2 regions of the Mariniradius sediminis genome follow, and region 1 is predicted to be linked to the other one. Evidence: riboswitches for the same ligand, from Rfam matches in the RefSeq annotation. Region 1 holds a riboswitch; the other holds the start of a gene.
The links. A riboswitch is a leader RNA that binds a small molecule or an ion and turns the genes downstream of it on or off. The one in region 1 is predicted to bind S-adenosylmethionine.
Positions count from the first base shown of each region.

Region 2: it holds a riboswitch for S-adenosylmethionine, as region 1 does, so the genes downstream of both, L0U89_RS11890 (trans-sulfuration enzyme family protein) here and L0U89_RS10485 (O-acetylhomoserine aminocarboxypropyltransferase/cysteine synthase family protein) in region 1, are expected to answer to the same signal.

Region 1 covers NZ_JAKEVZ010000007.1:112,167-118,271, forward strand. The annotation lists gene pdeM (ligase-associated DNA damage response endonuclease PdeM) at 1-119, opposite strand, end outside; gene L0U89_RS10470 (DUF2147 domain-containing protein) at 185-628, shown strand; partial or broken gene L0U89_RS10475 (VOC family protein) at 916-1,303, opposite strand; gene L0U89_RS10480 (homoserine O-acetyltransferase family protein) at 1,354-2,412, opposite strand; gene L0U89_RS10485 (O-acetylhomoserine aminocarboxypropyltransferase/cysteine synthase family protein) at 2,464-3,768, opposite strand; SAM riboswitch class I at 3,942-4,041, opposite strand; gene L0U89_RS10490 (DUF4097 family beta strand repeat-containing protein) at 4,459-5,412, shown strand; gene L0U89_RS10495 (YbjQ family protein) at 5,409-5,732, opposite strand; gene L0U89_RS10500 (amidohydrolase family protein) at 5,855-6,105, opposite strand, start outside.
Region 2 covers NZ_JAKEVZ010000008.1:156,184-162,288, forward strand. The annotation lists gene L0U89_RS11885 (serpin family protein) at 1-755, opposite strand, end outside; gene L0U89_RS11890 (trans-sulfuration enzyme family protein) at 826-1,998, opposite strand; SAM riboswitch class I at 2,182-2,284, opposite strand; gene pth (aminoacyl-tRNA hydrolase) at 2,666-3,226, opposite strand; gene L0U89_RS11900 (50S ribosomal protein L25/general stress protein Ctc) at 3,311-3,880, opposite strand; gene L0U89_RS11905 (ribose-phosphate pyrophosphokinase) at 3,917-4,843, opposite strand; gene L0U89_RS11910 (2-phosphosulfolactate phosphatase) at 4,948-5,664, opposite strand; gene gcvT (glycine cleavage system aminomethyltransferase GcvT) at 5,697-6,105, opposite strand, start outside.

The sequences.
Region 1 (6,105 bases):
AGAACAGCCTTTTCAGGCAACAGCAAAAACTTCTCCCCATTCCAAGACAATTCAATTCTATCTTCTTGAGGGCTAATTGCGTTGTCGGAAGAGGGAGGAATGTTAGCGGAAGGTTGCACTGCCAAACTTGATTTGAGTCTGTAAAAGTATTATTATTCGACACTCATTCATAAAAATCAAATCCATGAAGTCAATAATAAACCCAAATTTGATGCTGGTTGTCGCATTTGTTTTGCTGAGCAGCCAGTTGTATGCCCAGCAGCCCGATGCTATCGTCGGCAAGTGGTACAATACCGAGAAAGATGCCCAAGTTGAAATATTCAAAGAGGGAGGAAGGTATTTTGGTAAGATTGTATGGCTAAAAGAACCCGTAGAAAACGGGAAGCCCAAAGTCGACAAGAACAACTCTGAAAAGGAATTGCGCACCAGACCGATTATGGGCATGCGCCTATTGAACGACTTCCAGTTCAAGGGCGGCGTCTGGGAAGACGGCACGATCTACGATCCCAAAAACGGCAAAACCTATTCCTGCATCATCAAGCGAAAAGATGGCAAGACCCTCGAAGTCCGTGGATATGTTGGATTTTCTATGATAGGAAGGACCGTGGAGTGGACCAAGGTGGAGTAATTGCAAACCACCCTGATGGATTCAAGAAGGAGCTTCGGCTCCTTTTTTTATTCCCGGGTTTTTGTCAGACGCGGAGAAATCAGGACTCAAACCCCAGATATCACAACAACACGCAGATCGCCTTTTTGCTGCCGAATGCCTTTGTGCACTGACCAATTTCGGTTTTCACATTTCTATTTCAAAAGGACTCATTGCCTTTTCATTGTGTCCGCGAAAATCCGCTTTTTTAGGTATTGCATTTCTGTTGTGACAAATCCGAACCCTGAGCTGAGTGGTTTTTTGAATCTTTATTCCCAAATTCCCACTGGCACGATTTCCAGTACATGCCCAAAGGGATCTTCGAAATAGAAGCTTTCTCCGTTTTTCCAAGTTTGGGTATGGGTAATGGGGATGCCGGCTGTGGTTATCATTAGCTTCGTCGCCGAATAATCCTCCTTGCCGACTTCAAAGGCAATATGCTGTTTCCCAAACGCATAATGTGGTGGCAGCGAACTTTCCAATTTGGTCACCTCGGGCAAAAAAACACAACAGTACCGAAGTGCCACACCGGAAAAAGATGTGTCTTCCCTCGACCTTTGAAATCAAGGGCATTCCGAGTTTGCCATGGTAAAATGCCTCCGCGACCCCCAAATCGTCGACGTAAAGACAGGTTTCTTTGATTTGGGTAAAGTTCATGATTGGCTCATCGTTTTTCCCAAAAGAAAAAAACGGCCGAGAAGGCCGTCTTAACTGTGATTTCCCTCAAGATAAAAGCTCCTGAGGATATACTGCAGCTGCTCGTACTCTATCAGGAATGCATCATGTCCAAAGGTGGACTGAATCTCTCGATAGGTACCTTTGGGGACATGCTGTGCGATGAACTGGGATTCCTCCCTGACAAACAAAAGATCCCGGTCCACACCTATTGCAAGCAATCTGGATGGAATCTCGGCGAGGGCACGTTCCACTCCACCCCGACCCCTGCCTAGGTCATGGCTATCCATGGCCTTGCTAAGTACCCAATAGGAAAAGGCATTGAAGCGATTTGCCAATTTTTGGCCTTGGTACCTCAGGTAAGACGACACCCGGAATCCATCTAGTTTTTCGGATGAATCGGATTGTTTCTTGGCGAAATCCTCAGGATGCCGATAGGATATCATCGCGATAGCGCGGGCAGTTTCCATGCCTTTTTTGCCTGCTTCTGGGTGGTTTTCTCCCCATGTGCAGTCGGTCTCGATGGCCATTCTTTGGGATTCGTTGAAGGCGATTGTCCATGGAGAGGTTTTGGCATTGGACGCAAGGATGATGGTGTTCTTGACTTGATGTTGAAGCAAATACGCCCATTCGATGCCAACTTGTCCACCCAGCGAGCCACCGATAATCGTATTGATTTGATCAATTCCAAGGTGCTGACGAAGGTGTTCAAGACTCCTGGCCAAGTCCCTTGGGGTCAGATTTGGGAAGTCATAGAAATACGTCTTGCCGGTCTCGGGATGAATCGAAAGGGGATTTGTACTGCCGTAACAAGAACCCAACAGATTGGCACAGACAATGAAGTGGTTGGTTGGATCGAAGAACTTGTCCTCCCCAATGATTCCCGACCACCATTCTTGGGGATTGGCGTCGCCGGTCAGGGCATGGATGACCCAGACGACATTATCCTTCTCTGTGGTCAAATGCCCTTGGGTGGTATAAGCCAACTGGAATCCAGGAAGTGATTCTCCGGATTCTAATTCAAATTTCCCCTCAAATGTGAAGGTCTCTTGCGCCATGTCTGTAATCAGGTAATTGCTAGTCAAATTCATTCTAAGGTTGTTTTGGAATCCTTTTCCGCAACGGATTCCCGGTAATGTTGATTAGGGAAGACTGTCAAAAGCCTGCTGCAGGTCCTCTTTGATGTCTTCAATGTGTTCGATTCCCAATGAAAGCCTCAGCAGCGAAGGGGTCACGCCCGCGGCAAGCTGTTCCGCATCCGTTAGTTGCTGATGGGTGGTAGCCGAAGGTTGGATTATCAAGGTTTTCGCATCACCCACGTTTGCCAAGTGTGAAATCAGTTTGAGGTTGTTGATAAAGGTTGTCGCACTTTCCTTGGATCCTTTGATTTCAAAACTCAGCACGCCTCCGAAGCCGTTGCGTAGGTATTTCTTTGCCAGGGAATGGTAGGGGGAGGACGCAAGGCCTGGATAATTTACTTTTTGGACTTTAGGGTGTGACTCCAGCCACTGCGCGATTGCAAGGGCGTTGTCCACGGTTCTTTGGACACGTAGGGAAAGTGTCTCCAATCCTTGCAGCAAAAGGAAGGAATTGAACGGTGAAATCGCGGGGCCAAAATCGCGCAAACCTTCTGTCCTGGCGCGGATGGCAAATGCCATATTTGGCAAACCGAGCGGATTACCTTCGCCAAATACATCCCAAAATACCAAACCATGGTATCCTTCCGAAGGCTCGGAGAATTGGGGGAATTTGCCATTGCCCCAATTGTAGTTGCCACCGTCTACGATGATGCCGCCGATCGAGGTGCCGTGTCCACCGATCCATTTGGTGGCGGACGCAACCACTACATTTGCCCCGTGTTTGAGGGGTTGACAGAGGCATCCACCTGCGCCGAATGTGTTGTCTACAACGAGTGGCAGGTCATATTTTTTTGCCAATGCGGCTATTGCTTCGAAATCGGGCACGTTGAATTCCGGGTTTCCTATCGTCTCAAGATAGAGTGCCTTGGTTTTGCTATCGATCAGTTTTTCAAAATCCGCAGGATCATTTCCTTTTGCGATACGGGCTTCTATCCCAATGCGTTTGAAGGAAACTTTGAACTGGTTGTATGTACCACCGTACAAAAACGAAGTGGATACAAAATTGTCTCCAGCCTGCAGGATGTTGTTTAATGCCAAGAACTGCGCAGCCTGTCCAGATGCCGTCGCCAATGCGGCAACTCCGCCTTCCAATGCCGCTACCCTTTGTTCGAAGACATCGGTAGTAGGATTCATGATCCTTGTGTAGATGTTACCAAACTCCTTCAACGCAAAAAGATTGGCGCCATGGTCGGCTGAGTCAAATGTGTAGGACGTTGTTTGGTAAATGGGTACTGCTCGTGAATTGGTAGTTGGGTCTGGTTTTTGTCCAGCATGCAATTGGAGGGTTTCAAAACGAAAAGGTGCCATGGGATTGTTGGTTAATTGGTTATGGGAATGATTCTGAGCTTATGCAAGGCACTGTGTCCAATGCTTTTGCCAATAAGTAACAAGATAACAAAAAGGAAGAGCAAACGTCGCTGCCCGCAGCGATTCAAATCAACAATACTTGGGGAAAAGGGGAAGGGTTTCATTATGTTAAGAATTTATATTTCCAGAATGATCTGGCAGGAATTGGCACCTTGGTATTTCCAGGTTGCCAGAGGGTCATCGAGCCTGTCTCTCACCTCTTCTTTATAAATCCCAACACCAAAAAGTGAAAGGATATGCAAAGAAATGCCTCAATCCCCGCAATTGCAAAAAATCCCAATAAATAATTTGGCCTAGGCCCTGTTTCAATTTCGTGGTGATTGCCTCAAAAATCTTTTTGTCTTCAATAGGGGTGCGTGGTCTTTGGGTTGTCTTTTGGGAAAGGGGGGAAGTTAATTGTACAGCCGCAATCCCTGATCGGCCATTCCAGGATTTGGTTTTTGGTCGAAATTGGAACAAGGTGCACAATTATTGAGATTTGTAAAACCTTACAAATGAACCACTTTATTGACATTTGCTAAAAACAAAAAGGAAAAGTAGGCAAAAGATGCCTTCCACTTGGAAACCAAGGCACTATGGCACTGTATTGGCGAAACTATCAAAACAAACCAACAAATAAATCAAATTACCATGAGCACCATGTATTTAAAATCAAGAACTCTTGTAACCATTTTAGGCATTTTTGCCCTTTTGGGTCTCAATTCCTGTTTGGACAATGACCTCTCTGTGGTTTCCGAAATCAATCAGGATTTCAGCAGTATTACCGAAATCGAAGTAGAAGGCGCATTTCTGGAAGTGTCCTATGAAGGACAAGTTGGTAAACAGGATGTGACCTTAGATGCCCTCCTTCGTGCCAATTCGGATAATAAATTTGTCATTGAATTTGATGTCGAAGGTACGAGGCTCATCGTTCGGACCGTCAAAAAAGGAGGCACTTGGGGTAACTATCGTTCTGAAGGCTACATCAGGCTTACGGGACCTAAGTTGATGGAGGTAAACCTCAGTGCTGGATCCGGTTCATTGACAGCCAATAGCGTGGTCGGAACCGCGCCTCGATTTCTCGCAAGTTCGGGCAATATTCAAATTTCGGATATTACCGGCGACGATATTTACATCAATAATAGTTCGGGGACAGTATCCGGGACGGATTTGGCAGGAAACATCGGCGTAGTGATTTCTTCCGGGCGGATCAATATGCAGCGCATAGACGGAAATGTGGAAGCGGAAGCTTCAAGTGGGGAAATCAAGCTGACAGACGTCAATGGTCAAGTAAATGCTGTGGTATCTTCCGGAAAAATAGAATTGCAGCGGGTATTGAGTATCGGGAAAGGTCATCTTTCCTCGGGTCAGCTATTTGCGACCGCGACAGGACTGGGGCCAAACACTGACTTGAAATCTTCTTCCGGAAATATTTATATCCAAACTGGAAGCCGCCTAAGTGATTTTAATTTCAACATAACTGCCGGAAGTGGCTTTGTGCGCGTCGGCGACAGCCAATCATCCGGCAGTTTGGTGATCAATAATGGTTCTGCCCATACAGTCAGGGGCGAGGTGAGTTCTGGAAAAATCGAGATTGTCAATTAGGATTTCTTTTCGACTTTGACTGCGGTTCCGGCGGCCGTCACCATCAGCATTCCTTCGCGGATTGTCTCGTAATCCAAATCAATACCGATAATGGCGTTGGCACCGAAAGCCCTTGCCTGCATTTCCATCTCAGCCATCGCGGTGGCTTTTGCCTCCCTCAGGACACGCTCGTAGGCACCAGCCCTGCCACCGACAATGTCAGTAATGGTTGCGAAAAAATCCTTGAAAACGTTGGCGCCGATAATGGTTTCGCCGGACACGATGCCCAAATAGGCAGTTACGGTGTAACCTTCTAAACTATTGGTTGTGCTTACAATCATGGGTTATGGATTTAAGATGAAATAAATGATTTGAGTCTTTCTCGCTTGTCTGCAATGCAGATGCAATTTAACAATTGAATTGAAACAAAAAACCACGGTTAATTCTACCGTGGTTTTTTGTTTTAGTTCTTTTTCAGACCTGGAGACCTTTCGAGAAACTCTTGGTAGAGTTCGATATGCCTGCTGTTCATAGGGACTTTGTACCCATCAATGAATACGAAATTGATCTGGGTTTTGGTCTCAAACGGATCTCCGGTACAGACAAATAGCGTGGCGTCCTTTCCGACTTCTATCGAGCCCAATTTGTCAGCAACACCAAAGACCTCTGCGGCGTTGATTGTCACGGCCTTTAGCGCATCTTCTTTACCCATTC
Region 2 (6,105 bases), on a different contig from region 1:
TCTATGTATTGGAAGCCATTGACAAAAGCCACCTTAAACGTGGAAGCTTTTCCAAGATCCATCATGTCTACTTGTACGCTTTGGCCGGGGGCAGGAAAAAATGGCTCCTTCTTGGTGTTTTTTGCTTCAAACTGGTATTTCCAGTCTGCCTTGAAATAGATGGCGTTGACCAGGTACATGACGGCATTTTCAGGAATTCTGTCCAACATATCCTGAATTAGGTTGTTGGTCTGCTTTTCGATCCAATCGTTGATTATGTTAACAGATTGCGGATCCAGCATGTCCAATCCCGCGATCTCTGCATCATAATATTCCTGTGCTGTCTGTTTGAAGGGAACCTGCACTTGGTATTCTTTTTTGTACCAAATGGCATTGGCAATGGCCAATTTGACTTTCGGATCTACTTGCAGTAAAAATTCCCGAAGATCTCTGCTGCCAGCGTTTGCTTGATCGAGGCTGATGTTTCCATAGCGCAGTACATCGACAAATTCCTTCAGCACATCGCCCTCATTGCCGTTCATGGTCATGGAAAGTGCCTGATGGATACTATAGGGGCTGAAGAATTGGTTGGTTTTCGCCGGGTCGTAAAGCTGCTGGAAAAGATCCAAGGCAAACTTGCCGCTTGCATCGGACAATTCGACTTCTGCAGCGGATAGGGTACGGAGATTTGGTTCAATGGGCTTCAGGTCTTCGGAAGGCTGGCAAGCCGCCAAAAAGACAAGCACAGCCGCAATCAGAATTTGGTAGGTTTTCATGGGTAATGGATTTGTATTCCTATGACGGCTTACTCGTTGGAAACGCTACACGATGCACTGAAAGTAGTGATCATTGTGTCGATAAATCCAATGCCCTTTCCACATCTTGGATAATGTCGTCCACATGCTCAAGGCCTACCGAGAGGCGCACCAAGCCGTCTGAAATCCCCACCAGTTGCCGCTCATCCACGGTAAGTTTGCTGTGTGTGGTGGAAGCCGGATGCGTCACAATGCTGCGGCTGTCGCCAAGATTGGGCGTGATAGAGACCATCTGAAGGGAATCGATAAACCTTTGGGCACGTTGGATACCTCCTTTTAGGGAAAGCGTAATGATGCCTCCTCCTTGCTTCATTTGTTTTTTTGCCAGGTCAAACTGTGGATGCGAAGGAAGGAAAGGATATTTCACAAAATCCAAATGTTTGTTTCCCCCGAAGTATTGTGCAACCCGGAGTGCATTGCTGCAATGCCGATCCATGCGGACAGCCAGGGTTTCCATGCTTTTGGCGAGCATCCAGGCATTGAAAGGGGAGAGGGCCGGGCCGGTATGCCTCGCAAAGAACTCCACTTCCTTGATCAGTTCTTTTTTCCCCAAAATCAATCCGCCCAAAACGCGGCCTTGTCCATCGATGTACTTGGTAGCCGAATGTGTCACGATATGTGCACCCCATTTGGCAGGCTGCTGTAGGTAGGGTGTTGCGAAGCAGTTGTCGACCACCAAAATCAAGTTATGTGTTTCGGCGAATTTACCTGCCCATTCGAGGTCTATGATCTCCAAACCTGGATTGGAGGGGGTTTCGATAAAGAGCATCTTGGTGTTTGGCCTCAGGAGGCTTTCCCAGTTTTGGATATCCGAAATGTCCCCATAAGTGGAGGTAATGCCCCATTTTGGAAACACGCGGGTCAATAGCTGGTGGGTAGATCCAAATAGCGATCTGGATGCCAAGACATGGTCACCTTGCTGCAGGAGTGCGGCAATGCTTCCAAACATCGCGGCCATCCCTGAAGCTGTAGCAATTCCGGCTTCGGTCCCTTCTGCGGCACAGACTTTTTGGATTAAGTCGGAAGTGTTGGGATTGGCGTAGCGGGAATAGATATTTCCCTCGATCTCCTCCGCAAACATTTGACGGGCTTCCTCAGCTGATTCGAACGTGAAGCTTGAGGTAAGGTAAATCGGGGCGGAATGTTCCCTTTGGTTGGATTTGGAAGTGGAAAGCCGTATGGCGTCAGTTTCGAAATGGGACATAGGTTTGGAGTGGGGAGTAATTATTGGTTGGTGGTAAATAGACAATAGTCCATAGACGATAGTCCATGGTTGGTGGGTTTCGGATTGGAAAGTCTTTGTATAATCCTCAGGGAAAAGGCCTCAAGCCTAAAAAAATCCAGTGATCGAAGTTGGCTAAGAACAGAAAGCTTTGTCATAATCTCCAATTTATAGTTCCCAGATGGGCAGGTTTTGGCACCTTTTCATAGTTTTTGAATGGTTGCCAGAGGGTCGTCGAGCCTGTTCTCTCGCCTCTTCTTTATAAATCAGTTTCCTGAAGTGCTGCAAAGTAATGCATCAGGGCTTGGAATTGCAAGGATGTGGGGAAATTGATTTGAACTTGAGATGGGAGATATGAGATATGAGATACGAGATGCGAGAGACAAGAACCAAGAAGCAAGAAGCAAGAGGCAAGAGGCAAGAACCAAGAAGCAAGAGAAAGAAACGTAACTCGGATTTAAGGTCGGGTATCGGGAATTCAATCCCTGGAGTCTGATTTGGGAAATCTTGGGTGAATTTTTTGGCTACGGACCCTTGACCCCAATCCCTTCCATAGACGGATGTCTTTCGACCCACCAACCCAAAACCATGGTCTATGGACTTTTTACCTAATAACCAATAACCAATAACCACTAACCACCAAGTCCCTTCACTCATTGAACTGCGTCATGGTCATATGGATGCCGATGGTGCAAAAGCTAAGGCACATATCGATGGCCTTGTCCATGAAAATCGGGAGTTCGTCAAATTCCTTCGCAGTGAATCTTCCCAAAACATACTCAACCTGCCGTCCTTTTGGGAAATTATCCCCAATGCCAAACCGCAAGCGTGGATAATCCTGGCCACCAAGCAGTTCTTCGATATTCTTTAGGCCATTATGCCCGGCGGATGAGCCTTTGGCACGCATGCGCAGTTTTCCAAAAGGCAGCGCGACATCGTCCACAATCACCATGATGTTTTCCTTGGGAATTCCCAATTCCTTCATCCAATAATTAACCGCCTTCCCGCTGAGATTCATGTACGTGGTGGGTTTGATCAAGTGAATCTGCCGGCCCTTGTGTTTGAATTCGGCGGTAAAGGCAAGGCGGTTGCTTTTCCAATCGGCGCCTTCCCGGTCTGCCAAGCGGTCCACAGTGAGGAAGCCGACATTGTGCCGCGTCAGTTCGTATTCGGGGCCAATATTGCCAAGACCGACGATGAGGTATTTCATGGTGTAAGTTTCTGGTAAGGTGTGCAAAAATAAAGATTCCTGCCTTTTTGGGGCAGGAATCTGATTTTGGATTGGAAGAAGTTACTATTCTTTCTTGCCTCTCAATGCTCTTGGAATACCGATAGTCGCGATGGTCACGTTTGGACTTGTAAGGATTTCAAAGCCCTCAGCCTTGACATCACTTACTCTCACTGATTTGCCCAAGTCCAAATTTGAAATATCAGCTTGGATCTTATCGGGAAGGTTTGCTGCCAAACCTTTCACTGCCAATCTTCTGGTTTTGAATTCCAACTTTCCACCTTTCTGAACGCCGGGTGCTGTACCTACGATTTCGACCGGGATTTCAAACTTGATCGGTTTTTCCGGGCTGAAAGCTAGGAAGTCGGCATGCAGCATCATTTCGCTCACTGGGTGAAACTGGGTGTCTTTCAAAACTGCCTTCATCTTTTCACCCTCGATATTCAGGTCTACGATGTGTACATCCGGTGTATAAACGAGGTCTTTGAACAAAATAGCTGGCGTGTAGAAGTGGATTTGCTCTTTCAGGGCAGGTCCATAAACTACGCATGGAACGTTGCCTTCTTCACGGATTTGGTTCAAGTCCCCTTTTTCGAGATTTGCTCTTTTAAACCCTATAATCTCTACTGATTTCATAAAATTTGTTTTAAGTGTATATAATTGATTGAAATTCTAGATGAACAACGCACTGATGGATGTATTTCCGGTCACTGCGTGGATGGCTTTGGCAAACAGATCGGCTACTGACAATACCCTGATTTTGGAAGAAGTCTGTTTCATCGGAATCGTGTCGGTGACGACAAGCTCCTTAAGGACAGAATTCTCGATATTCTCGTAGGCTTTTCCAGAGAGTACACCATGAGTGGCAATAGCCCTGACTGAGATTGCGCCTTTTTCCATCAGGATTTGGGCTGCTTTGCAAAGTGTGCCCGCCGTGTCGACCAAGTCATCGATCAATATGACGTCTTTGCCTTCCACGTCACCGATTACCTGCATCGATGCGACTTCGTTGGCCCTTTTTCTGTGCTTATCACAGACAACCATTTCTACTTCGAAATGCTTTGCATATGCCCTTGCCCGCGCGACTCCGCCCACATCCGGTGCAGCGAAAATCATGTTGTCAAGGTTCAGCCTTTCCAAATAGGGCACAAAAATAGCTGATCCGTTCAAATGATCCAAAGGTATGTCGAAAAAACCCTGGATTTGTCCAGCATGGAGGTCACAGGTCATGATTCTATCTGCGCCAGCTGAGGTAAGCATGTTGGCAATCAATTTGGCGGCAATCGAGACCCTCGGTCTATCTTTTCTGTCCTGACGGGCATATCCATAATACGGGATTACGGCACATACCTTGTACGCACTGGCCCTTTTGGCCGCATCGATCATCAGGCAAAGTTCGAGGAGATTGTCCGCCGTGGGGTTGGTGGATTGGATCAAAAAGACCGTGCATCCTCTGACTGACTCGTTGAAGCTAGGGGAAAGTTCGCCGTCGCTGAATTTCGACATGGTCAGGTCGCCAAGTCGTTTTCCATAGTATTTGGCGATTTTTTCTGCAAGCTGAAGGCTATTGGTACCGGAAAAGAGTTTGACCTCTGACATATTTTGATGGCTGGTTTTCGGTTGGGAAGGATTTGTTTTGCGCTTGGAGCAAAGGTAGATAAAATTGATTTGTTTAAGTATTTACCTACATCGATTCTGATATTTTATTTGGTTTTTTGAGCAATCAGTTCATTTCCACTCAGAATCCCAAGCAAATCATATTTATTGAGTGTGAGACAAAAATCTATATCCGCCTCGATATTGTGATTCTGCAGCCGCTTGGCGTGCGACGCTTGTCCCAAGAACAGGTTGAGGCGATGGGCATTGTCCTGATAAAGGTTTTTCATCGCGAAAACCGTATCACAGTCCGTGTCAAACTGCGGGAAAAGCAAACCCGCCAAAGCACCCGCATACAGCGAATCCTCCAAGTTGAACTTTCCTTTCCATCCTGCGCACAGGATCAAGACATCCTCGGGAAGTCCGATCAAAAAATCTGCCGTTGCCTTTAGGTTGACGAATGCGCCGATAATCACCCTTGTCGCCTCAGCCTTCGTTTTCTCTATGGCAAGGGTGCCATTGGTGGTGGTCATGGCGATTTTCTTGCCCGCATAGGCACCATCCAAATAGGCAATCGGGGAATTCCCCAATTCAAAACCATCCGCGGTCAGCCCGTTGCGTTCGCCGGCGATCACGTAGCCCTCGGCGGCTTTGGCACGGCAGCTTTCCAAATCCATAAAGGGGGTGATCGAGGCTACGCCATTGGCCAAGGCGGCCATCATGGTCGAAGTGGCCCGGAAAATGTCCACGATCACCACGTTTTTGCCTGCTACTTCATACAAATGCAGCAGTTCTGGACTGACGCAGATTTCTACTTTTTTCATAGGAGCTTGGAAATGGTCTTGGCTTCGGATGCTCACTTCTTGTAAAGTGGAAGTTTTTCGACCTTCGCGGCCAGGTTTTTGTTCCGCACGGTGATCGCAATTTCGGTACCGGGTTGGGCATACTCTGACCGGACGTAGCCAAGGCCTACGCCGACTCCCATGGTTGGGGAAATGGTACCGGAGGTCACCTCACCGATGGCTTCACCCGCCGCATTGACGATGGGGTAGTGGGCACGGGGAATGCCTTTTTCCTGAAGGATAAAGCCCACCAGCTTTTTGGAAACACCCGCTTCTTTTTGTTTTTTCAGGTTTTCCGAGTTGATAAAATCCTTGGTGAACTTGGTGATCCAACCCAATCCGGCTTCCAAGGGCGATGTCTCATCGTTGATATCGTTGCCGTACAGGCAATAGCCCATCTCCAAGCGCAGGGTATCTCTTGCA